Regions from separate parts of the Paraconexibacter sp. AEG42_29 genome, predicted to be linked through region 2. Evidence: riboswitches for the same ligand, from Rfam matches in the RefSeq annotation. Region 2 holds a riboswitch; the other holds the start of a gene.
The links. A riboswitch is a leader RNA that binds a small molecule or an ion and turns the genes downstream of it on or off. The one in region 2 is predicted to bind cyclic di-GMP.

Region 1 (11,578 bases), 2.8 Mb from region 2:
GCGCCGCATTTCGGGTAGAGGATGAGGTCCGGCAGCGCGCCCGCGTCGTACGTCGCCCCGGTCGACTGGTTCTCCCAGCAGTTGCCAGAGCCCGCGCCGTCCGCCCACACGTCGGTGCCGTTCGTGTCCTCGAACGGCCCGCCCATGGTGTTGAAGCGGATCTTGTTGTCGCGGTTGGTGGCCACGTCGTAGGTGGGATCGGAGACGGTCATGATCCCCCACTTGAAGTTGCCGAACACCAGGTTGTTCTTGATGTTCCAGCGCGTCGTGCCGAGCAGCACGATGCCGACGCCGGTCGGGTACTGGAAGCCGCCGGTCGCCGCGGGGAGGGGCTTCACGGACGAGCCGGCCTTGAAGTAGTTGAAGTTGTTCCAGTAGACGAGGTTCTCCTGGACGATGCCGTCGGCGGCCGGCGGGAACTTCTCCGACTTCAGCGTGTTGGGCGCGATGCCCGCACCGTTGTTGTAGAACTCGGAATTGCGCAGGTCCACGTACTTCGAGTTCGTGCCGGAGTAGCCGAGCACGTTCTCGTAGCCCTCGAGGTGGTCCAGGATCGTCGGGACCGGCTTGTCCTGGAACGGCGTCTGGCCGACGTAGAACGCGCTGTCGCCGTGGCCGTAGCCGACCGAGTAGGTCATGCGGCCGCCGATGCAGTTGAACGCGTACAGGCCGTAGGCGCGGTTGAAGCCGGCGACCACGTGGTCCATCAGGTAGCCGTTGCAGTTGCGGACGAAGAACCCGTTGGCCGGGTAGTTCTGGGCCGTCATGTTCCGCATCGTCACGTTGTCGGCGCCGTCGACGAAGATGCCGTTCTGCGCCGGGTTGCCGTCAGCACGCTTCGCGCCCTTGCCCTCGAGGACGACCTCCTGCGGCTTCGTGCCGAGGCCGACGATCGAGATCCCGTCCTTCGCGTGGCCGGTGAGGACGACGCCCTCGACGTAGGTCCCCGGCTTGACCTTCACCGTCGCGTTCTTCGCGGCCGCGTCCACAGCCTTCTGGATCGTCGAGTACGGGCAGCCGCGGCGGCAGACGAGCAGCTGCTTCTTCTTCTTCGTCGCGGCCTTCTTGGCGGCGGCCTTCTTCGCCGCTGCCTTCTTCGTCGCGGAACTCGTCGCGGCGGTCGCGACGGCGGTCTGGGTCCCCGAGACCCCGAGCGCCGCACAGATGAGTGCGGTCACCAACGTTGTGCGCTTCACAGCTACTCCTCCAAGAGTGGTACGGCCGTGCCGGTTCTCACCCTTGCATCAGTCGGCTTTCGATGCAACTACGTCGGTCGCCCCGACAACCTGCGCGAACCAGGCCCGCAGGACGGGCGCCATGACGTCATCGGCGAACGCGTCGGGGTCTTGAGCGGTGAGCGCGTGGAGGACGAGCCCGTGGATGAGGGCGACCAGGGCGTGCGCCTCGCGCCGCGGCTCGGCGGCCCCGAGCCGCTCCAGCGCGACCTCGGCCACCTCGCGGAACGCCTGCGGCCAGCCGCGGTGCGTGTCGTCGTCCGGCGTGGTCCTGGCCATCCGCAGGAACAGCTCGAACTCGGCGAACTGCGCCATGCGCTTCTCCCGCAGGAGGTAGCGCTGATAGGCGATCAGCGCCTCGACGCCCTCGTTGATCGACATCGCCCCCGCGGTCGTCACGCCGGTCGCGATCGCGCCGAAGATCGCCGCCTCACGGTCGATGAGGGCCGCCATCGCAGCCTGCATCAGGTCGTCCTTCGAGGAGAAGTAGTAGGTCGTGGCGGCCAGCGGGACCCCGGCCGCGTCGGCCACGCGCCGGTGGGTGACGCCCTCCAGGCCCTCGGCCTCCAGGATCGACAGGGTCGCCTCGACGATCGCCTCACGGCGCTCGACCCCCCGCTGCTGCCGCCGTGGTTCCGTGCCTGACTCGCCCGCCATGCGGCGGGAGTCTGCCATCCTCGGCCCGCGATGCGAGCACGTTCCCGCGCGATCCCCCCCATCCTGGCGGCGCTGGTCGTCGTCGGCGTCGGCGGCTGCGGGGACTCGGACGACCCGGTCGGCACGGCGGGGACCGGGGCCGGGACGGTCCCCGCGACCACTCGCGCGGACGACACCCCGGCCACCGAGACCATCCCGACCGCGGTGTTCACGTTCGGCCCGGACGGGCTCACGCCGGCCGTCGCGCGCGTGAAGCTCGGCCGCGGGCGCGTCGTCGACCTCGAGGTCGTCTCGCTCGACGGGCGCCCGCACGGGGTGGTGGTCGACGCCGGCGGCACCCGGACGCGCGTCGTCGTCACCCCGGGCGCCGCGACGGGCAAGCTCCTGCGGAACGTCGCCCCGGGCCGCTACCGCGTGATCCCCGATGGCGCCGCCGACCCGGCCCTGATGATCGTCGAGAAATGACCTATTGAAGGATTGGGCTCACGGTGCCGATAGATCGCCCGTGGCCCTGCTCGACGAAACCCGCGTCCGTCCCCGCTCCCGCGAGGCGCGCTGGCCGAGCGCGAGCGACGACGCCCTCGTCCGCGGCGCGATCACCGGCGCGGACGGCGCGTTCGACGAGATCTTCGCCCGCTACCACGCCCCGCTCGTGCGGTACTGCCGCGGGATCCTGCTCGACGACGACCTCGCCCAGGACGCCGCGCAGAACGCCCTCGCCGCCGCGCTGCGTGCGCTGCAGGGCGGCCGCTCGACGCCGCAGGCCCTCGGTCCCTGGCTCTACCGCATCGCCCAGCGCGAGGCGTTCGACCTCTCCCGCCGCCGCCGGCAGGACGCCGCGGCCCGGCAGTTCGACGGGCCCGACGGCGAGGAGGCGCTGCTGCAGGTCGCCGCCCCGAACGACGAGCGCGTCCGCGAGCGGCTGCGCGAGCTCGTGGGCGACCTGAGCCGGCTCCCGCTGCGCCAGCGCAGCGCGCTGATGCTGCGCGAGCTCAGCGGCCTGGGCTACGCGGACATCGCGATCGCGCTCGACACCACCCCCGCCGCCGCCCGCCAGTCCGTCCTGGAGGCGCGCACCGCCCTGGTCGACGTCGGCGACGGTCGCCGCGACAGCTGCAGCGACGTGCGCGCCCTGATCGACAGCGGCGACCGCCGCAAGCTGCGTGGCCGCCGCGTGCAGGCGCACCTCTCGGACTGCACCGGGTGCCGCGGCTTCGCCGGGCGCATCGACGACCGCCGCCGTGACCTCGCACTCCTCTTCCCCCTCGCTCCGGCCCTGGCCTCGGGCAGTGGCGCCCTCGCGATCGTGACCGGCGGCGGCGTGGCCGCGGGCGGGGCCGGCGTCGCCGCGGGCGGCTGGTCGCTCGGGCTCGGCAGCCTCGGCAGCGCCGGGGTCGCGAAGTGCGCCGTCGCGTGCACCGCGGCCCTGGTCGGCGTCGGCGCGATCGGCGAGCAGGTCGTCGTCCACCCACCGGCCAAGAAGCCGCGCGTCGAGGTCGTCGCCCAGGCGCCGCAGCCGTCCGGATCCGTGGCGTCGCCCTCGGCGACCGCCGCCCCCACGCCGTCCGCGCGCAAGGTCCGCGCCAAGGCGCCGGCGCGCGCCGCGACCGGCGCAGCCGCGAGCAAGGCGAAGGCCAAGCCCGCGCGGACCTGGTCCGGCGGGAGCGCCGTCGCCGTCCGCATCCCGGCGCGCACGGGCAGCGGTTCCGCGGCCCCGGCCGCCACGTCGACCACCGCGGCCGGCGGCACCGCACCCGCCGACCCCGCCGCACAGGCGACGACGTCCACCCCCGCCGCCGTCAGCACGCCGTCCCCGGCGCCCAGCACGGTCGCCGCGACCCCGGTCTCGATGTCCGGGGGCACGACCAACAAGACCCAGGCCGCGCTCGCCGGCGAGCTGCAGAAGAAGACCAGCGAGGTGGTCGCGCAGCTGACGGCGCAGACCGGCGACGCGGTCAAGAACGTGGTCGAAGGGTCGCTCGCGGTGACGCAGCAGACCTTAAGCGCCGTGCAGAAGACGGTCCAGAACGTGACGAACACGGCGCTGAGCGGGGTCCAGGCCCAGCTCGAAGCGCTGAAGCGGCTGATCCACCCCCAGAGCCAGCCGTAGCTTCCCGTCCGCAGTAGCGCCTACGCGCCACCTGCGGAAAGTTTTCCAAGTAGCACCTCACATCGACGGTGCGCCTCCCCTCTTCACTGGTGAGGCTCATCGCCTCCCCCGGTCAGATCGGCCGGTCGGAAAAAGGCAAACCCGCTGCGAGGCGGGGACGCAAAACCAGGGGCCTGCACGCAGGCCGCCCAGTTACCCACAAGGAGATCCACCATGCCCCGTCGTACCCCCCTCGCCGCGCTCCTCACCAGCGCCGCACTGCTCACCGTGGCCCTGCCGGCCGCCGCCGACGCCGCCCCGAAGGCGACGCAGGCCTCGGTCAGCCAGCACATCGCGAAGGCGCAGTCCGCTGCGAAGAAGGTCACCCGCGCCACCAAGAAGGGCGACGTCGCCGCCGCCCGCAAGGCGCTCAAGACGTCCCGCCACGAGGCCGTCGTCGCGTCCCGCGGCGCCCGCCAGCTGGCCGCCGGCGCCGGCGACAGCACCGCTGCCGCCAAGACCGCGGTCTGGTCGATCACCGCCGCCGCCGGCGCCCTCGGCGAGTCGCTGACGCGCTTCTCGAACCTCGTCCCGACGACCGGCGACGAGAAGCTGCAGAAGCTGCTCGCCGGCTCGCTGCCCGGCACCGCCGCCGGTCACGCGCAGCTCGTCGAGGAGCTCACCGCCCTCGTGAACGAGCTGAGTGGCGGCGCCCAGGCGCTGGCCGCCCAGGCGCTCGCCGCCCTGCAGGCCGCTGCGCCCGTCCAGGTCCAGCAGATCGCGGCGATCGCGGGTATCGACGACCTCCCGGCGCAGGTCGGCACGCTGATCCAGACCGCGCTGTCGACCGCGACGGCCGCGCTGCAGACCGGCCTGACCGAGCTGACGAAGCTCCTCCCGGTCCTCCCGGCCCAGACCGAGGCGCAGATCAGCACCGCGCTCGGCTCCATCACGTCGACGATCCACGAGCTGATCCCGATGCTGACCCAGATCACCGGCGTCGCCATCACGGCCGCGACCAACAGCGTCAAGCAGGCCACCGGCATCTGCCAGAGCCTCCTGAGCGGCCTGCTGGGCGGCTTCCTCGGCGACAACACCCCGGCCGCCGGCACCGAGACCGGCTCCACGGGCGCGGGCAACGCGTCGAGCGGCGGGCTCCTGTCCGGCCTCATCAAGATCCCGCTGAGCCTGCCCTCGGGCATCCTGGGCGGCCTGTCGAGCCTGCTCGGCGGCGGCGGCGGCCTCTTCGGCGGCCTGCTCGGCCGGTAGCCCCTCCGCAGCACCCGGTTCGGCGCGACGCCGCGGCACCTGCCGCGGCGTTCGTCGTTCCGGGGTCGTTCGTCAGGCGCGCTGCTCGGTCGGCATGGCCCGCGCAGCCACACCGCGCTGGACGGCGAACAGCAGTAGGCCCGCGACCAGCCCCCAGAACGGCGCGCTGATCTGGAAGGCGGTGATGCCCGACGCGCTCACGACGAGCGTCGCCACGGCCGCGTCGCGGGTCGCCTCGGTGGCGACGGCCGCCGCCAGCGCGCCCGCCAACGGAGCCAGCAGCGCCAGGCCGGCCACGCACTGCACGAGGACCGGCGGCGCCGAGGACACGAGCGCGACCGCCAGGCCCGCCCCGAGCCCGAGCACCAGGTAGACGACCCCGCCCGCGACCGAGGCGACCCAGCGCCGCTCGGGATCCGGGTGGGCGTCCGGACCGGCCGACAGGGCGGCGGTGATCGCCGCCAGGTTGATCGCGTGGCCGCCGAACGGCGCGGACAGGATCGAGCCCGCCCCGGTGCTGAGCAGCACGGGCCGCAGCGGCGGGCGGTACCCGAACGAGGCGAGGACGGTCATCCCCGTCACGTTCTGCGAGGCCATCGTGACGATGAACAGGGGCAGCGCGATGCCGACGAGCGCGCCCAGCGTGAAGGCCGGCGTGGTGAGCTCGGGCCGGGCGAGCAGCCCGCCGTCGGGGGCGTCGAAGCCGCCGCCCAGCGCGGTCGCGACCGCCGCGGCGACGAGCGCTCCTGGCACGGCCCAGCGGCGGGCCAGGACGACGAGGGCGAGCCACGTCGCCACGACCGGTCCGGCCTGCGCGGGGATCTCGACCACCGCCCGTGCCGGTCCCGCGCAGATGGGGAGCAGGACGCCGGCGAGCATCGCGCTCGCCAGCGGACCGGGGATCGCCGCGATCAGCCGGCCGAGGCGCGCCCACAGGCCGGCGAGGACCGTGAGCCCGCCGGCGATCACGAACGCGCCCACTGCGGCCGGCCAGCCGCCGCCGGGGACGCCGACCGTCGCCAGCAGCGCGGCCCCCGGCGTCGACCAGGCGATGCTCGCCGGGACGCGCAGCCGCAGGCCGATCCCGATCGCGACGATCCCCATGACCACGCACAGCGCCAGCAGGCCGGACGCCGCCTGCGCGTCCGTCGCCCCGACGCCGTTGAGGCCCGTCAGCACGACGGTGAACGAGCTCGCGAAACCGACCAGGGACGCGACGACCCCTGCCGCGACGGGCTGCGCCAGGTCCGCCCGCCGGGTCATGACGCGGGGACGGGGTAGGAGATCCAGTCCAGGACGCGGCTGTCGCGTTCGGCGACGTACCGGTGCGGCGTGTCGGCGGCGAACCACACGGCGTCGCCGGGCTTGAGGGCGACCTCCTCGCCGAGCGGCCCGGCGCGCAGCCGCCCGCTGAGGCAGACGACGACCTCCTCGGTCCCCGGGAGGTGGCCGTCCGACGCCTGCTCGGTCCCGTGGCCGAACGTGATGTCGAACAGCTCGGTGCGCCGTGGCCGGCCGTCGGCGTGCAGCAGGTGGACGGTGCCGGCCGCGGTCGGGAGCGCGTCGCCCGACCCGCTCGGGATCGCCCTGACCCGCGGCGCCACCTCGGCTTCGAGCAGCGCGCTGAGCGGCAGGTCGAGCGCCCGCGCGATGCTGAAGAGCGTCTGCACGGACGGGTTGCCGGCGCCGCTCTCGATCCGGCCGAGGATGGTCTTCGACAGCCCGGTGGCGCGCGCCAGGTCGGCGACCGACAGCGAGCGCGCGGTCCGGTGGTAGCGGACCGCCACGCCGATGCGGGCTGAGAGCTGGGTCGGTTCGTCATCCATAGTGTTCTCCGCGACAACTATAGTTGCCCCCCTTTCGGAGCTGACCCCGGGTTCCCCATCCCCCGCGGTGGTGAAAATCCGGATGACCGCTCGACGGGCCGGCGGCCGGCCGCGGGGCGTAGGGTCGTGCGCCATGCCGCCGATCCTGCACCTCACCCGCACCGGACCGTGGAACGACGCCCAGGGCACCGGGGTCTACCCCGTCCCCGGGCCGGACCCGTTCATCCACTGCTGCCATCCACGGCAGCTGGCCGGGGTGGTCGAGCGCTTCTACCCCGCGCCGAACAACGACGTCCTCGTCCTGACGGTCGACCCGGACGGGCTGCGGTTCGTGGTCGAGCGCGCCGTCGACGTCGGGGACGACTTCCCGCACCTGTACGGCGAGCTCCCGGTGGACGCGGTCACCGACGTGCGGCCGCTGGCCGTGGCGCTGGCGGACGCCGAGTTCGCGGACGACGAGGACGACGAGGACTGACCCGGCGGACGCCTCATCCCGCGTCGATGTGCCAGCACGTGCGCGGGTGGCATGTGGTGGCACATCGAGCGCGTGTCCGCAGAGGGCGGCACCCGGCCGGCCGGGTGCCGCCGCGGGTGCGGGCGCGGCCGCGGGTGTGGCGAGCAGGCTCCTGTCAGCAGGCGCTCAGCCCGCGAGCGCGCGGGCGCGGTGCGTCAGCTCGACCGTCGCGGCGCGGAGGCCGCGGGCGTCGTCGAGCGGCTCCGCGTAGCCGGCGCGCGTCACCGCGTACCCCCGCGGGGTGACGACGCGCAGGTCCAGCCCGTAGCGATCGGCGCCCGTGCACGAGGCCTCGGTGGCGTCCGGGAACCCGCCCAGCTGCTGCGCCATGACGAGCAGCGCGTCGGCGTGGTCCTCGTTCAGGTGCTGGACCGCGTAGGCGGCGCCCGGCTTGACCGGGTCCGGCCGGGCCGCCGCGTAGGACGCCGCGTCCGCCGAGTCCATCCGGCCGTAGCCCCCGACCCAGCGCACCCGCTGCACGCGCAGCACCCAGAGCGAGAAGTCCGTGAAGTCGATGTAGACGTTCGCGGCGGGAACCGCGGCGAGGTGGGCCTCGCGGGCAGCCGCCAGCTCGTCGCCGGCCGGGCGCTCGACGGCACCGGCCAGGGTCACCCGCGCGCTGGCGAGCGGGTCGCCCGGCGGGTCGGGCTGGACGATCGCCACGCTCGCGCGCGGGTCGTCCGCGAGGTTGCGGCCGTGCTCGGCCATCCGCGACACGCACAGCACGGGCGCACCGTCGGGAAGGACGCCGTAGGTCACGAACGACGCCCACGGTTCGCCGTCGCCGGTGAGCGATGCCAGCGTCGCCACGTTGGTCCCGGCGGCGAGCGTCCGCGCCTCTTCGGCCGGCGACGGGCGCCGGTCGTCGGCGACGGGGGTCAGCGGCGGCGGGACGGTCGGCGCGTCGCCGGGGTCCCCATGGTCGGTCGGGCTCACGTCCGCAAGGGTACGGCCCCGCCACCGACGGCCGGTTCTCCCGTCGTATGACGCGGGGAAACCGACGTTCGGTGCCGCCGTCCGCCCATCCCCCCTCCGACCGTCCGTCTCCCCGTCCCAGGACGCGGGGAAACCGACGCTCGCGACCTGCTGAGCGGGCGCGGCGCCGGCTGAGGCGATTTTGCGGCTTGGCTCGCCATCAGGTCGAAGACCGGCGCGTCGGGACACGCGGCACCGGAGCTTCCGGCGGCCGGCCGGTCAGGCGACCAGCAGCGCGGCACCGATCGCACCGCCGAGGTCGCCGAGCGCCGCGACCTCCAGGACCGGGGGGTCCTGGTCGCTGAACAGGTGCGGTGCCATCGCCTCGCGCAGCCGTGGCATGAACGTCTCCCCGAACCGCACGCCCATCCCGCCACCGAGCACGATCGCCTCGACATCCAGCACGTTGACGGTCGACGCGACGCCAACCCCGAGGGCCGCGATGGCCTCCTCGATCAGCTCCTCGGCGAGGTGGTCCCCGGCCTCCAGGGCCCGCGCCCAGATCCCGCTCGTCAGCCGCGGGCGCCCGTGCTCCTCCATCAGCTTGAACAGCTTCGTGCGGTCGCCCTTCTCCACGCGGCGCCGGGCGTGTGCCTCCATCGCCGAGCGCCCGGCGTAGGCCTCCATGCAGCCCTTGCGCCCGCAGGGGCAGCGGCGGCCGCCACGCTCGACCACGACGTGCCCGATCTCGCCGGCGGCCCCGCGGCCGAACCACGGCGCGTCGTTCAGGACGATGCCGCCGCCGACGCCGGTCCCCCAGAAGACCCCGAGCAGCGAGCTGTAGGGCCGGCCGGTGCCGAGGCGGAACTCGGCCTCGGTCGCGACGTTGACGTCGTTGCCGAGCGCGACGCGTGGCCCGAGCGCCGTCTGGAGCGCCCCCGCCAGGGCGAACGTCCCGGACCAGCCCGGCAGGTTCCCCGCGGCGCTGACCGTGCCGGCCGCGGCGTCGACGCCGCCCGGCGAGCCCGCACCGATCGCCGCCAGGTCCGACGGCGCGACGCCGGCCGCGTCCGCCGCGTCGGTCAGCGCCGCCGCCATCGCGTCGGCGACGTCCTGCGGCCCGCCCGTCACCGGGGTGGGCCGGCGCGCCTGCCCGCGCACGGCGTGATCTGCGTCCACCACGACCGCCTGGATCTTGGTGCCGCCGAGGTCGATCCCGCCACGTAGCGTCATCCCGGCATCCTGGCGGGTGTCCGCCGGACCCACAAGACCGGTTGAGCGCCCGCTCCCGGCTGCCGATACCGGGCGGTGTGCGTCCGCTCGCCATCCTCACCGCGACGATCACCGTCGCGGCCCTCGGCAGCACGGCCCCGGTCGCGACGGGCGCGCCGGCCACCCGCACGGTGAAGGTCGTCCGGGTCAGCGACAGCGGGGCGATCACCGTGCAGCAGCGCGGCCGCCGGACCGTGGTGCGGCTGAAGGGCGTACGACGGCCGGCCGCCGGCGGCTGCCGGGACCTCGAGGGGGTCGGCGCGCTGCGCAGCCTGCTCGTCGGGCGCACGCTCGTCCTGCGCGGCCCGGCCGGGGCCGTCACCGCGCGGCGGGCCGGGAAGGACGTCGCGGCCACGGTCCTGCGTCGCGGCCTCCTGCTGCCGGCCGCTTCGCCCGGAAAGGCCCTCGCGGTCGCGGCGGCTGCGGCCAGGCGGGCCCGCCGCGGGGTGTACAGCTGCAGCTCCGGGGCCGGCGACGGATCCCAGGGCGGCGGTGCTCCCGGCGCCCCGGGTCCCGGCGCGGGCACTGGCACAGGACCCGGGTCCGGCGGGACGACGAGCGGACCAGGCCCCGGCGCGGCCGGCGGCGGAACCACCCAGCCCCCGGGCACCACCACCATCCCGGCGGGCACGCTGACCGACGGCGCCTACGCGATCGGCACCGTCGACGTCGCGGACATCTGGGTCGACCCGGTCAGCGGTTCCGACGGCGCGAGCGGCGACAGCACGCATCCCGTCCGGCGGCTCGCCGAGGCCTGGGCGCGGATCCCGCAGGGCAGGCCGCTGACCCGCGGCGTCCGCATCCGCATCCGTCCCGGCACCGTCACCGCCGCGGACGCTCCGAACTTCTGGGAGGACCGCCAAGGGACGGCCCGGCACCCGGTGATCGTCCAGGCCGAGAGCGGCCCGGACTCCGTCGTCCTGCCCTCGATCAACGCCAAGGGCCTCTCCTACATCTACTTCCTACGGGTCCGCATCGACAGCCGCTTCGACCCGCTCCACTGCGAGGCCTGCGATCACCTCCTGCTGCGCGACAGCGTCGTCCGCGGCCGTGCGCCGGCGTCGGGCGACGTGCAGGAGGCGCTCAAGGTCAACCAGTCCACGAACGTCTTCGTCGAGTCGAGCGCGATCAGTGGTGCCTCGGACAACGCGCTCGACTTCGTCGCAGTCCAGGGCGGTCACCTCCTGGGCAACACGATCGGGGACGCCGGCGACTGGTGCGGGTACGTCAAGGGCGGCTCCGCCGGGCTGCTCGTCGCCCGCAACGTCTTCACCGGCTGCGGGACGGGCGGCTTCACGGCCGGGCAGGGCACGGGCTTCCAGTTCATGACGGCGCCGTTCATCCACCACGAGGCGTCCGGCGTCGCGATCGTGAACAACCTCGTCACCGACGTGGAGGGCGCCGGCATCGGCGTCAACGGCGGCCTGCGGATCCTCGTCGCCCACAACACCGTCTCCAACGCCGGCCGCCGGGGCCACGCGCTCGAGGCGGCCTACGGGCTGCGGTCCTGCGACGGGCAGCCCGGCGAGCCGGACCGCGCCGGCTGCCAGGCGAACCTGGACGCCGGCGGCTGGGGGACGACCCGCGTCGACGACGGCACGAACGCCGTCCGGATCCCGAACCGCCACGTCTGGTTCCTGAACAACATCGTGCTCGACCGCGGCACCGGGGCAGACGAGCACGTGCACGTCGACGGGCCCTTCTCCGGCACAGCCCAGGCCGGCTCCGGGCTCGGCGCGGTCCGGGCGGACGAGGACCTGCGCTTCGCCGGCAACGTGCTCTTCTACGGCCCCGCGGACCT
Region 2 (11,578 bases):
GGCTGCTGACGACCGGGAGCGCGCTGACGGAGGCGATCGTGCCGGTGATGCAGAGCGCGCCGTCCTGGATGTCGGTGACGCCACACCGCAGCCCGGTCACGCCGCTGGCCGGCGCCGGCGCTGTCGGGTCAGGAGCGACCGTGGGCGTGGTCCCGAGCAGGCCGGACAGGACGCCGCCGAGCGCGTTCGTCGACAGGTTGTTGACGGTGCTACCGAGGTCGTCGGTCACGTTGCCGGTGGCGAGTCCGTACTTCGAGGGCAGAGCCGCGGTGCTACGGACCTGGACGAGTCCGGCCAACGCGCGGGTGCGGCCGTCGACGGTGGCCTGCGCGCGGACCCAGACCTTGTTGTCGCCGTTCTTGTCCCAGTTCTTCGTGCCGTTCGTCAGCAGCGCGTCGTCCCAGACTGCGCTGGCGGCGTTGTCGCAGACGTTGACCTGCCACGTGGCGCCGGCGAACGCCGCGTCCGTGAAGCTCGCGCGGAGCGTCCCGTGGATGAGCGCCGCCGGGGTCCCGGCTGCAGCCGCGGTGCTGAGGTTGCCGCTGACGCCGGCGGCGGCGTCCGAGCAGTTGCGCTCGACGGGCACGGACGTCGTGCCAGTACCCGAGGTGACCGCCGACGCGGGCCAGTTGCGACCCAGGACGAATGCCTCGCTCGTGAGCACGCTCTCGGCCAGATTGAAGCCACGATCGCGCGTGCGCTCGGTGGTCGACTGCTGTGCCTGGGTGTCGACGACCGCGAGCAGCGCCAGCCCGAGAGCGAGCATGACCAGGGTGCTCATCAGCGCCGTGAAGAGCGCTGAGCCGCGGTCGTCGTACCGGGGTTGCTTGATCAGTTGCATTCGACCGTCTTCGGGATCGTGGTGGTGATGCCGGCGGTGTCGGTGATCGTCGCCAGGATCGTGGTGACTGCCTTCGGGATCGTCAGCTGGACCGGGGTTCCGGTGACGCCCGTTCCGAGCGTCACCCCGCCGGTGCTGGCGTAGGTGACGCTCGCGACGTTCAGCCCGCTGAGTCCGGCGCCGAGCGTCAGTAGCGGCCCGGTGCTGTTGCAGTCGACCTTGACGTCGCCGTCGGAGATCGGCAGCTGACCGGCGGTCCGGCGCACGGTCGCACTGGCCCGCAGGGTGCTCGTGGCGACCGACTTGGCGCTGGTCGCGTCGATGTTCAGCGTGATGCCGACGGACTTGACGGCCGCGGGCGTCGCGGACGACGCGGCACCGTCATAGGTGAAGCCCGTGGTGCCCGCGGCGGGAACCGTGCCGACGACACCCTGGGTCCAGCCGGTCCCGGCGACGCCGCAGGCGCTGCCAGGCGTGGTGGTGGTGGTCGAGCTGGACTGGTAGAGCGTGGTCCCGGTGACGCACAGGCGGACGGACCGCGACCCGGTGGCGGTGGCGACGGAGTAGACGAGGTCGTTGGCAGCGGCAGTCCGGATGGTGGACGCGCCCCGGAGGTCGTCGACGACCCTGTCCATCGTCGCGCGGGCGGTGTCGTTGGCACCGGTCTGCCGCGTCTGCTTCGTCGTCTCCGACGAGAAGACGTCGAAGGACTGGAAGGTCGCGAGCAGCACGATCGTCGACAACGACATCGCGATGAGGAGCTCGACGAGGGTCAGGCCGTCGTCGTCCCGGCGACGTGGGCGGGGTGGAGTCATGAGGTGGGGGTGGGGCAGCCGGAGGGCAGGGGGGTGGCGGTGGTCACCTGGGCGAGCGCCATGGGGCAGTCGTTCGGCAGCGGGTTCGTGAGCAGCGTCGTCTGCCGGAGCGTCTGCGCCGTGCCCTTCGTCCAGTTGACGGTGACCTGGACCAGGCGCAGGTCGTCGGGGCGGCTGTCGAACGCCGCCGTCCCCGACGTGCTCGTGCAGGCCGAGACGGGCGCGATGGCGCTGACCGCGGCCGTGACGGCGTTCAGGATGGTGGAGTTGGTGCCAAGCGCGTTGCAGACCGTGCTCAGCAGGCTGCCGCCGGCGGCGACCGAGATGCCCAGGACGTTCAGGCCCACCGCGGTGCTCGTGGCGGCGCTGCCGGGGCCGGCCGAGCCGTTCGGGTTGGCGCAGTACGTGGCGTCACCAACGCCGACGCCGTCCGAGGGGTCGTCGATCGAGCAGGCCGCGATGGAGACGGTGTAGGTGGTGCCGCGCCGCGTGACCGCGAACGACGAGCCCGAGAGCGCGCCGGCGTCAGGGAGCGTCGCCCGGAGCTGCGCCGGAGCTGTGGTCGCCGTCACGTTGGCGTAGGGGACCTGTCGGCTGCGCTCGATGAGCTCGCGGGCGACGTTCGTGCCCTGCTCGCGAGCGGCGGTCTTCCCGGTGCTGCTCGCGCCGGAGAGCGTGAAGTTGAGCATCGCGAGGACCCCGACCAGCAGGATCATCATCGCGACCATGACCTCGACGATCGTGAAGCCTGCGTCGGTGCGGGTGGGGTGGCCGTTGTCCTTCACACTGCTCTTATCGGCAGCGAGCCTGCATCCCCAATAGTGGGGAGGGGCGGATTGCCGAACGTCCACCTCGCGTCGCGAGCAACGTCACGGCGCTACGCTCCGCGCCCCGTGACCGACGAACCCTCGCCCGATCCCGCCCCGTGCTCGCCGTGCCGCGGCACCGGCCGCCTCAGCTCCAAGCTGGGCGGGGATGCACACGAGGTCCCTTGTCCGTGGTGCGAGGGCTCCGGCACCTTCATACCCGCGCACGACGCGCAGGCGGCCCGCCGGGCCGACAGCGCCGGCTGACCCGGACGCCCACCGCGCTGGGGTGCGGCCCCTAGTACAGATGTCCAGGTTCGAACAATTTCCGGGGATGGTCTTTAGTCCGGTCGAATGTCGTCCGATAGGGCAATTGAGCAGTCCCAAGGTGCTAACGGCAAACCACTCGTGAGGGTGGGACGCAAAGCCCAAGGGCCTCGTCCGCAATACGAGGCAGCCGGGTTGCCACCGGGGTTGAAGTGGACCCCCACGGCCTGATGGATACCGCGGGTTACTGACTCACTCAGATCGGTCCACTCATTGCAATCCCTGGAGGATTCACATGCTGCGTAACCTGCTGGCCAAGAAGAACTCCGACGAGGGCTTCACCCTCATCGAGCTCCTGGTCGTCATCCTGATCATCGGCATCCTCGCCGCGATCGCCCTGCCCTCCTTCCTCGGTCAGTCCGACAAGGCCAAGGACTCCGCCGCGAAGTCTGATGCGCGTAACGCCGTGACGCAGATGGAGTCCTGCGCGGCGGACGGCACCGGCGCGACCGCGACGGTCATCGCTGCCTGCGCGACGAACCCGCAGGTCCTCGGCGCCGGCGACTCCGCCGTCACCGTCACCGTGAACGGCTCCGGCTACACCATCAGCGCGGTGTCCTCGACGGCGGCCTCGCAGGTCTTCCGCATCACCAAGGCCGCCGGCTCGCCGGGCGCCTACACCCGCGCCTGCACCACGGCCGGCACGGGCGGCTGCCCCGCCGGCGGCGTCTGGTAGCCCCAGACCCCATCAGTTTCATCCGCGAGGCGGGCCCCCGGGCCCGCCTCGTCGGCGTTTAAGACGCACGGTGTCCGACATCGAACGAGCGTCCAGTTTCCGGAGGAGCACGTCACCGGGCCTCAAGTCCGCGCGCACATCGACCGATAGCGGCCTCGAGCAGTCCCAAGGTGCTAATGGCAAACCACTCGTGAGGGTGGGACGCAAAGCCCAAGGGCCTCGCGACGAGCGAGGCAGCCGGGTTGCCACCGGGGTTGAAGTGGACCCCCACGGCCAGATGGATACCGCGGGTTACTGACTCACTCAGATCGGTCCACTCATTGCAATCCCTGGAGGATTCACATGCTGCGTAACCTGCTGGCCAAGAAGAACTCCGACGAGGGCTTCACCCTCATCGAGCTCCTGGTCGTCATCCTGATCATCGGTATCCTCGCCGCGATCGCCCTGCCCTCCTTCCTCGGTCAGTCCGACAAGGCCAAGGACTCCGCCGCGAAGTCGGACGCTCGTAACGCCGTGACGCAGATGGAGTCCTGCGCGGCGGACGGCACCGGCGCGACCGCGACGGTCATCGCTGCCTGCGCGACGAACCCGCAGGTCCTCGGCGCCGGCGACTCCGCCGTCACCGTCACGACCAACGGCGCGGGCTACACCATCAACGCGGTGTCCTCGACCGCCAACACGCAGGTCTTCTCGATCACGAAGACCTCGGGCTCGCCGGGCTCCTACACCCGCGCCTGCACCACGGCCGGCACGGGCGGCTGCCCCGCCGGCGGCGTCTGGTAGCCCCAGGCCCCATCGAGCTTCATCCGCGAGGCGGGCCCACGGGCCCGCCTCGCGGCGTTAAACCGGCCTCCGTGAGCCCTTGCTGCGGTTGCGCGGGCCCGCGGTACCTGGGCAGGCTGGGGTCGTCCACCTAGAACAAACGTCCAGTCCAAAAGAAATTGTGGGGAAGGGCTTTAGTCCGCGCGACAGTCCTCCGATAGGGGTATTGAGCAGTCCTAAGGTGAAAACGGCAAACCACTCGTGAGGGTGGGACGCAAAGCCCAAGGGCCTCGCGACGAGCGAGGCAGCCGGGTTGCCACCGGGGTTGAAGTGGACCCCCACGGCCAGATGGATACCGCGGGTTACTGACTCACTCAGATCGGTCCACTCATTGCAATCCCTGGAGGATTCACATGCTGCGTAACCTGCTGGCCAAGAAGAACTCCGACGAGGGCTTCACCCTCATCGAGCTCCTGGTCGTCATCCTGATCATCGGTATCCTCGCCGCGATCGCCCTGCCCTCCTTCCTCGGTCAGTCCGACAAGGCCAAGGACTCCGCCGCGAAGTCTGATGCGCGTAACGCCGTGACGCAGATGGAGTCCTGCGCGGCGGACGGCACCGGCGCGACCGCGACGGTCATCGCTGCCTGCGCGACGAACCCGCAGGTCCTCGGCGCCGGCGACTCCGCCGTCACGGTCACCGGCCTCGGCGGCGCGGGCTACACCATCAACGCGGTGTCCTCGACCGCCAACACGCAGGTCTTCTCGATCACGAAGACCTCGGGCTCGCCGGGCTCCTACACCCGCGCCTGCACCACGGCCGGCACGGGCGGCTGCCCCGCCGGCGGCGTCTGGTAGCCCCAGGCCCCATCGAGCTTCATCCGCGAGGCGGGCCCACGGGCCCGCCTCGCGGCGTTTAACGGGTGGGTCGCGGACACTGGTCCCCGACGCACGAGAGCACCTGGAACGCCCCGACATCGGAGACTGTCGTCACCTCGGCGCGCGGCGGCGGCGACCACAGCTGCCCATGGACCACGTAGGCCATCGGACTGCGCGCGTCCGCCGCCTGGGCACGGAACCGTCGCGCGGGGCGCATCATCTGCAGCAGCTCGAACGTGCCCGATCCGGTCGAGGGGTCGACGTACACCGGCACATCGGAAGGCAGCGTGTCGAGGAAGGACACGATGTGGTCCCCGCCGTCGTCCGCACGGCCGAGGTAGTTCGAGATCCGCTCGGCGCCGCCCGCCGCCACGAGCAGGGTCACCGCGGCGATCGTTCCGGCGAGCATCCCCGGCCGGACACGGTCCGTCAGGACTGCCAGCGCCACCGCGAACCCGCAGGCCAGCAGCGACGGCCGCACGAGGTCGAGCGGCACCCCGAAGATCCCCATGCCCAGGAGACCGGACACCTGCAGCGGCACGGTGAACCCGCCGAGGGTCGTCCCATTGACGGTCAGCTGGAGCGCGGACGCGATGATCACTGCCGCGGGAGCGACACCGGCGACGCTCCACCGACGCGACGTGACCAGGCGCGCCGCACCGAGTACCACGAGCACCGGGACGAACGGGCTGACGTAGCGGCCGTACGCGAAGAAGTCACCGCGGAACGCGGCCCCGGCTTCGAGGGCAGCGCCGAGCTGGGCGGCACCGAGAAGAGCCGTGAGCACGAACGCCGCCCCGAGGGCGGGCAGCACCATCGATCGTTCCCGTGGGAAGGACCTGGCAAGCGCGATGAGGCCACCGGTCGCAGCCGCCGTGGCCCAGAGCTCGCCGATCAAGACCTGGAGCACCAGATCCGGAGCGTCGAGCGCGAGGCGAAACGGGACGTCGGCCGCGCCGCGCGGGTACAGCGCGTCCTTCACCACCCGATCGACGAGGAGCGTGAGCGCGAGCCCGCCGGCCAGCACGAGGAACGGTGCCACCACCTGTCGCAGCCCTGTCCGCCGCGCGTGGGATGCGAGGAGGGCGCCCGCGACCAGGATCGCCCCCGCCATCCGGTGGTGGGTCGCGAACATGACCACCGTGATCAGGCTGAGCTCCAGTGGCGCCCGTGCGGCTCCCGCGCCCAGCCGGAGGATCGCGAGCGTCCAGCCGGCCACCATCGCGGCCAGGACGATCTCCGGCCAGATCTGGCCGACCTGGATCGACACCCCGGCCCAGCACGCGCCGCTGATCGCGAGCACCGTCGCCAGGCGCGGGGCGAGGTCCGGGAACGCGCGCCGCACGATCCGGTCGAGCAGCACGAACAGAACGCCACCGGTCACGCAGTTCAGCGCCACGCCGAATGCGTACGCGACGTCGAGGTCCGGCGTGATCGAGTACGGGACGGCGAACACGGCGCCGTAGAACCACGAGTAGAACGGACTCAGCTGCTGCGGGATCTCGCCCGCTCCGGTGAGCCACCGCCCGACGGCGAGGTACCCGGGCGAGTCGGCGATGATCACCGGCCGGTCGGTCGGGGCGAGGGCGTACAAGGCTGCGTAGAAGACGACCACTGCGGCGGCGGCCAGCAGCGACGACCGGGCGGCTACGCGGGTCCGGGAACGACCGCGCGGCGAGGAGGTGTCCCGCGGCGGTGAGCTGGGCTCAGGGATCAAGCTGTGTCCGTCGCGTCACGTCGCGAGCAAGCGTACCGGGCGTCCGCTCCGGCCCTGCACTTTTTGACTAGGTCAGACGTCCACCCACGGGGTGCGCCACTCGGCACCAGCGCGCGATCGGTCGACTTCAAGAGCATCGTGAGGAAGCCCGGGACTACGGACGACGCCCAGCGCGCACACCGGGACGGCGGCTTCACGCTGCCGGAGCTGCTGCTGACGATCCTCATCGTCGGCATCCTGGCTGCGATCGCGCTGCCGTCGTTCGTCGGCCAGTCCGACAAGGCCCACGACACGGCCACCAAGTCGGACGTCCGCAACCTCGTCTCGCAGGTCGAGGCGTGCCACGCGCTCGCCCGCGACTACACCGCATGCGAGACCGGCGCGCCGGGCTTCGACAGCGGCGGTATCGACGGTGCGGTGGTCGAGAGCACCGCTGACAGCTTCGAGGTGTCCGGGGTCTCCGCGACCGGCAACCGGTTCACATTGACCCGGGATGCGGACGGCGTCGTGCGGACCTGCACGTCGACCGGGAGTGACTCGGGCGGCTGCCGCAACGGGTCCTGGTGACCGCGCCGGCCGCGCCGGTCAAGAGCTGACTGCGGCCGACCGATACGGTCGCCACCATGTTCGCCGCACTCGTCTTCGCCGCCGTGTTCGGCGTCACCATCGGATCGTTCCTGAACGTCGTGATCTGGCGGCTCCCGCGGGGCGAGTCGCTGTCGCACCCCGCGTCGCACTGCCCGAAGTGCGAGACCCCGATCAAGCCATACGACAACATCCCCGTCCTCGGGTGGCTGCAGCTGCGCGGGAAGTGCCGGAGCTGCAAGGCGCCGATCAGCCCGCGGTATCCGCTCATCGAGGCCGCGACCGGTGCGCTCTACGTGCTGGTCGTTGCGGTGGCGTGGGACGACACCACGCAGATCGCCCTCGGGATCCTGCTCGTCACGCTCCTGGTGCCGGTGACGATGATCGACCTCGACGTCCAACGGATCCCGAACGCGCTCGTGTACCCCTTCGCGGGCGCTGCGCTCGTCACGCTCGCCGTCCTCGAGGCCGGCGACCTGCCCGAGCATCTCATCGCTGGCGTGGCTGCTTTCCTCTTCTTCTACGTCGCCTACATCGCTAAGCCCGGCGGGATGGGGTTCGGCGACGTGCGCCTGGCCGGCGTCCTCGGGCTCTACCTGGGCCGCGCGGTCGCTCCGGGCATCTTCATCGCGCTGATCTCCGGCGTCGTGGTCGGCGGCGCGATCATGGCGCGCGTCGGCGTGGCTGCCGGCCGCAAGAAGCGGGTGCCGTTCGGGCCGTTCCTCGCCCTTGGCGGTCTGATCGCCTTCCTCGTGGGCGACGACCTCGTCGACGCGTACGCCGACAGCTTCTGACCGCGGCGCCGGCGCAACGGGCGTTCGCCCGGGAACCGGTGAGGTGGACACCCAGGGATCTCGCGTCGGTGAGGCCAGTTTCGTCGTCCAACAGGCTCAAGAGTTGGGGCCGTCTGGACGAAAGGGGGAGGGAGGAAGCATCCGGTCTTGACAGACGAGACCAGGTGCCGATGTCTCTCACGAGGGGTCAACGGGACCCCCTAACGCAGGCAGGACCATTCACCCCATGGCCAAGCGCACACCCCACCTGACCGGCCTCGAGATCGACCCCAGCTCCGTCACGGCAGCTGCAGTCGGTACCGATGGCGCCCTCTCCGTCACGACTGCGGCCTATGCGCCGCTCGAGCCGGGCGTCATCCGCGACGGGGAGGTGCAGGACGTTGCCGGACTGGCGCAAGTCCTCCGGACCCTCTTCGCGGACCACAAAGACCTCGACAAGCGGGTCCGGATCGGGATCGCCAACCAGCGCATCGTCCTGCGCGTCATCGAGCTTCCGGTCATCAAGGACCCGAAGGAGCTCGCTACCGCGGTCCGCTTCCAGGCTCAGGACCAGATCCCGATGCCGCTCGACTCGGCCGTCCTCGACTTCCGCGCCCTCGACATCATCGACACCGACGCCGGCCCCCGCCAGCGTGTCGCCGTCGTCGCTGCCCGCCGCGACATGATCGACCGGGTCCTCTCGGCGGTCCGCGACGCCGGCCTGAAGCCGGAGGGCATCGACCTCGCGGCGTTCGGCATGGTCCGTGCGCTGCACCACCACGGCAAGCCTGGCGAGACCGTCGTCTACGTCTCGGTCGCCGGCGTCACGAATCTTGCCGTCGCTCAGGGGACGGTCTGCACCTTCACCCGCGTCATCGGCGGCGGTCTGGACGCGCTCGCCGTCGAGCTCGCCGAGCGCCGCGGCCTCACGCTCGAGCACGCCTCCGGCTGGCTCGTCCACGTCGGCCTCGAGCAGCCCGTCGAGATGCTCAAGGGCTACGCAGACGACCGCGACATCATCGATGACGCTCGCGCCATCCTGATGGACGGCGTACGGCGCATCGGCGGGGAGGTCCGTAACTCGGTCGACTTCCACCAGGGCTCCGGTGCCGCCGCCAGCGTGCAGCGCTGCGTCCTGACCGGGCCCGCCGTGGCCGTCGCCGGTTTCGCCGCGGCGCTCGGCGCCGAGCTCAACATCCCTGTCGAGGCCGGCACCATGAAGGTGCCGCCCGGACTCGAGGCCGGCCGCCTGGCCGTCGCCGCCGGACTCGCGATCGAGGAGGCGCTGGTCGCATGAAGGCTGTCAACCTCATTCCTGAAGGCGAGCGCAAGGGCGCCGGAGGAGCCGCCGGACGCACGGGCGGCGCCGCGTACGTCCTGCTCGCGGCCCTCGGCCTCGTCGTCGTCATGCTCGTCGCCTACTCGGTGACCTCGAAGTCGCTCGACGACAAGAAGAGCGAGCTCGCGAGCATCGAGGCGAAGGCGACCTCGGCCGAGGCGCAGGCCACGGCCCTCGCTCCCTATAAGGCCTTCGCAGCCACCAAGGAGGCGCGGCTGACCACGGTCAAGTCGATCGCCGCCAGCCGCTTCGACTGGGCGCACGCCATGCACGAGCTCGGCCGCACCCTGCCGAGCAACATCACCCTCATCGGCCTCCGAGGCACCGTCAAGAACGGCGTCCCGGTCGAGAACGGTCCGACCGTTCCGCTGCGCTCGGCGCTGGACGTCCCGGCCCTGGAGCTGGAGGGCTGCGCCCCGAGTCAGGCGGCCATCCCGTCGATGCTCACGGCACTACGGCAGATCGACGGCGTGCGCAGGGTGACGCTCCAGCAGTCCGTCTACAAGTCGCAGACCGAGTCGGCGGCACCGACCACCGCCACCGACGTTCCGCCGGCCCCCGGCGCGAAGCCTGCCGGCGGCATCACGGAGTGCTCGCGCAACTTCCAGGCGGTGGTGTTCTTCGACCCGAAGCCCGCGCCCGCTGCCCCGGCCGCGCCTGCCGCTGCCGTTGACCCGGCCGCCGCTGCCGCTGCCCCTACGACGACCGCCGTTTCTACTGGAGGTGCAAAGTGACCTCGCGTGATCGCACCGTGGTGATGGTGCTTGGCCTGCTCGCAATGCTCGCCGCCTTCTGGTTCCTGCTGCTGTCGCCGAAGAACGGCGAGGTCGGCGAGCTGAAGGACCAGATCGCAGCCGGCCAAGCGCGTCTCCAGACCGCTCAGACCGAGCTCCAGTCGGCGACCGCCGCCAAGGCGACCTACCGCCGCGACTACAAGACCGTCGCCAACCTGGGCAAGGCAGTCCCGGCCGACGACGACGTGCCGTCCCTGGTGTTCCAGCTGCAGCAGGCATCGACCGGGAGCAAGGTGGCCTTCGCGTCCATCAAGCTCACGGGCACCGCCGCCGCGGCAGCCGCCCCCGTCGCGGCCACCCCGACCGGTCAGGTCGCCGGCCTCGCCGCCGAGCAGAAGGGCACGACGACCGGCACGACGGCCGCCCCGGCGCCCGCCGCAGCCGCCACCCCCGAGGTCGCGGCCGCCCAGACGGCGTTCGCCGGGCTTCCGCCCGGAGCGGCGATCGGCGAGGCCGGGTTCCCGACCATGCCGTTCGACTTCCAGTTCGGCACCGTCTTCGACAACTTCGAGACGCTCATGCGGAAGCTCGGCAAGTTCACCAAGGTGGTCGGCGACAAGGTCACCGTGTCCGGGCGCCTGCTGACTATCGACGGCTTCTCGCTCGTCGGATTCCCCGACATGAAGGCGTCGGTCCACGCGACCGCGTTCCTCCAGCCCGCCGACGCCGCAGCTGCCGCAACGGCCGCTGCGACGCCCGGCGCGCCCGCCGTAGCTACCGCGTCCGCAGGGACGCCCGCCCCTGCCGTTGCCACCGCCACCCCCGCCGTAGGAGTCGGACGATGACCTTCATCCAGAACCTGTGGCGCGACCTCGTCGACAAGAGGCTGTGGCCGGTCGCGGTCGTGCTTGTCCTGGCGGCGATCGCCACGCCGATCCTCCTCGGGTCGGACTCGTCCTCAGACGTCGCCTCAGCGCCGCCGCCGGCGGCTCCGGCCACCGGCGCCGCGGCCGGTGACGTGACAGTTGCGGTGACCGACACGACCAAGATCCGGTCGCGCCCCGGCAAGGCTCGCGACCCCTTCCGCGCCCAGGTCTTTGCCAAGGTCAAGAAGGCCCAAGCGGCAACAGGGGCCACGACGGGCGCCACCGCGTCCCCGAGCGCGAGCGGCGCGACCGCCGGCGCCGTCAAGCCGGCCGACACCGGCAGCACGGCGACCGACTCCGGCAAGTCCAGCGGGTCCTCGACGACCGGCAACAGCGGCGTCACCGTCCCCTCCACGACCCCGTCGACCAGCACCTCGTCGAGCACCAAGCTCTTCGACT

Region 1: another riboswitch for cyclic di-GMP. It lies ahead of DSM112329_RS02075 (hypothetical protein); the one in region 2 lies ahead of DSM112329_RS15510 (type II secretion system protein).

Annotation. Positions count from the first base shown of each region.
Region 1 covers NZ_CP114014.1:424,174-435,751, reverse strand. Annotated here, with positions in the region: gene DSM112329_RS02095 (hypothetical protein) at 1-1,196, opposite strand, end outside; gene DSM112329_RS02090 (TetR family transcriptional regulator) at 1,245-1,892, opposite strand; gene DSM112329_RS02085 (hypothetical protein) at 1,923-2,357, shown strand; gene DSM112329_RS02080 (sigma-70 family RNA polymerase sigma factor) at 2,398-4,002, shown strand; cyclic di-GMP riboswitch class I at 4,127-4,202, shown strand; gene DSM112329_RS02075 (hypothetical protein) at 4,216-5,250, shown strand; gene DSM112329_RS02070 (benzoate/H(+) symporter BenE family transporter) at 5,323-6,513, opposite strand; gene DSM112329_RS02065 (XRE family transcriptional regulator) at 6,510-7,076, opposite strand; gene DSM112329_RS02060 (DUF952 domain-containing protein) at 7,210-7,551, shown strand; gene DSM112329_RS02055 (DUF2470 domain-containing protein) at 7,717-8,526, opposite strand; gene DSM112329_RS02050 (ROK family protein) at 8,785-9,738, opposite strand; gene DSM112329_RS02045 (right-handed parallel beta-helix repeat-containing protein) at 9,816-11,578, shown strand, end outside.
Region 2 covers NZ_CP114014.1:3,174,521-3,186,098, reverse strand. Annotated here, with positions in the region: gene DSM112329_RS15530 (hypothetical protein) at 1-841, opposite strand, end outside; gene DSM112329_RS15525 (prepilin-type N-terminal cleavage/methylation domain-containing protein) at 832-1,656, opposite strand; gene DSM112329_RS15520 (prepilin-type N-terminal cleavage/methylation domain-containing protein) at 1,653-2,441, opposite strand; cyclic di-GMP riboswitch class I at 2,849-2,932, shown strand; gene DSM112329_RS15515 (type II secretion system protein) at 3,025-3,465, shown strand; cyclic di-GMP riboswitch class I at 3,634-3,715, shown strand; gene DSM112329_RS15510 (type II secretion system protein) at 3,808-4,248, shown strand; cyclic di-GMP riboswitch class I at 4,467-4,548, shown strand; gene DSM112329_RS15505 (type II secretion system protein) at 4,641-5,084, shown strand; gene DSM112329_RS15500 (hypothetical protein) at 5,143-6,822, opposite strand; gene DSM112329_RS15495 (prepilin-type N-terminal cleavage/methylation domain-containing protein) at 6,961-7,389, shown strand; gene DSM112329_RS15490 (prepilin peptidase) at 7,446-8,201, shown strand; gene pilM (pilus assembly protein PilM) at 8,428-9,477, shown strand; gene DSM112329_RS15480 (hypothetical protein) at 9,474-10,253, shown strand; gene gspM (type II secretion system protein GspM) at 10,250-11,098, shown strand; gene DSM112329_RS15470 (hypothetical protein) at 11,095-11,578, shown strand, end outside.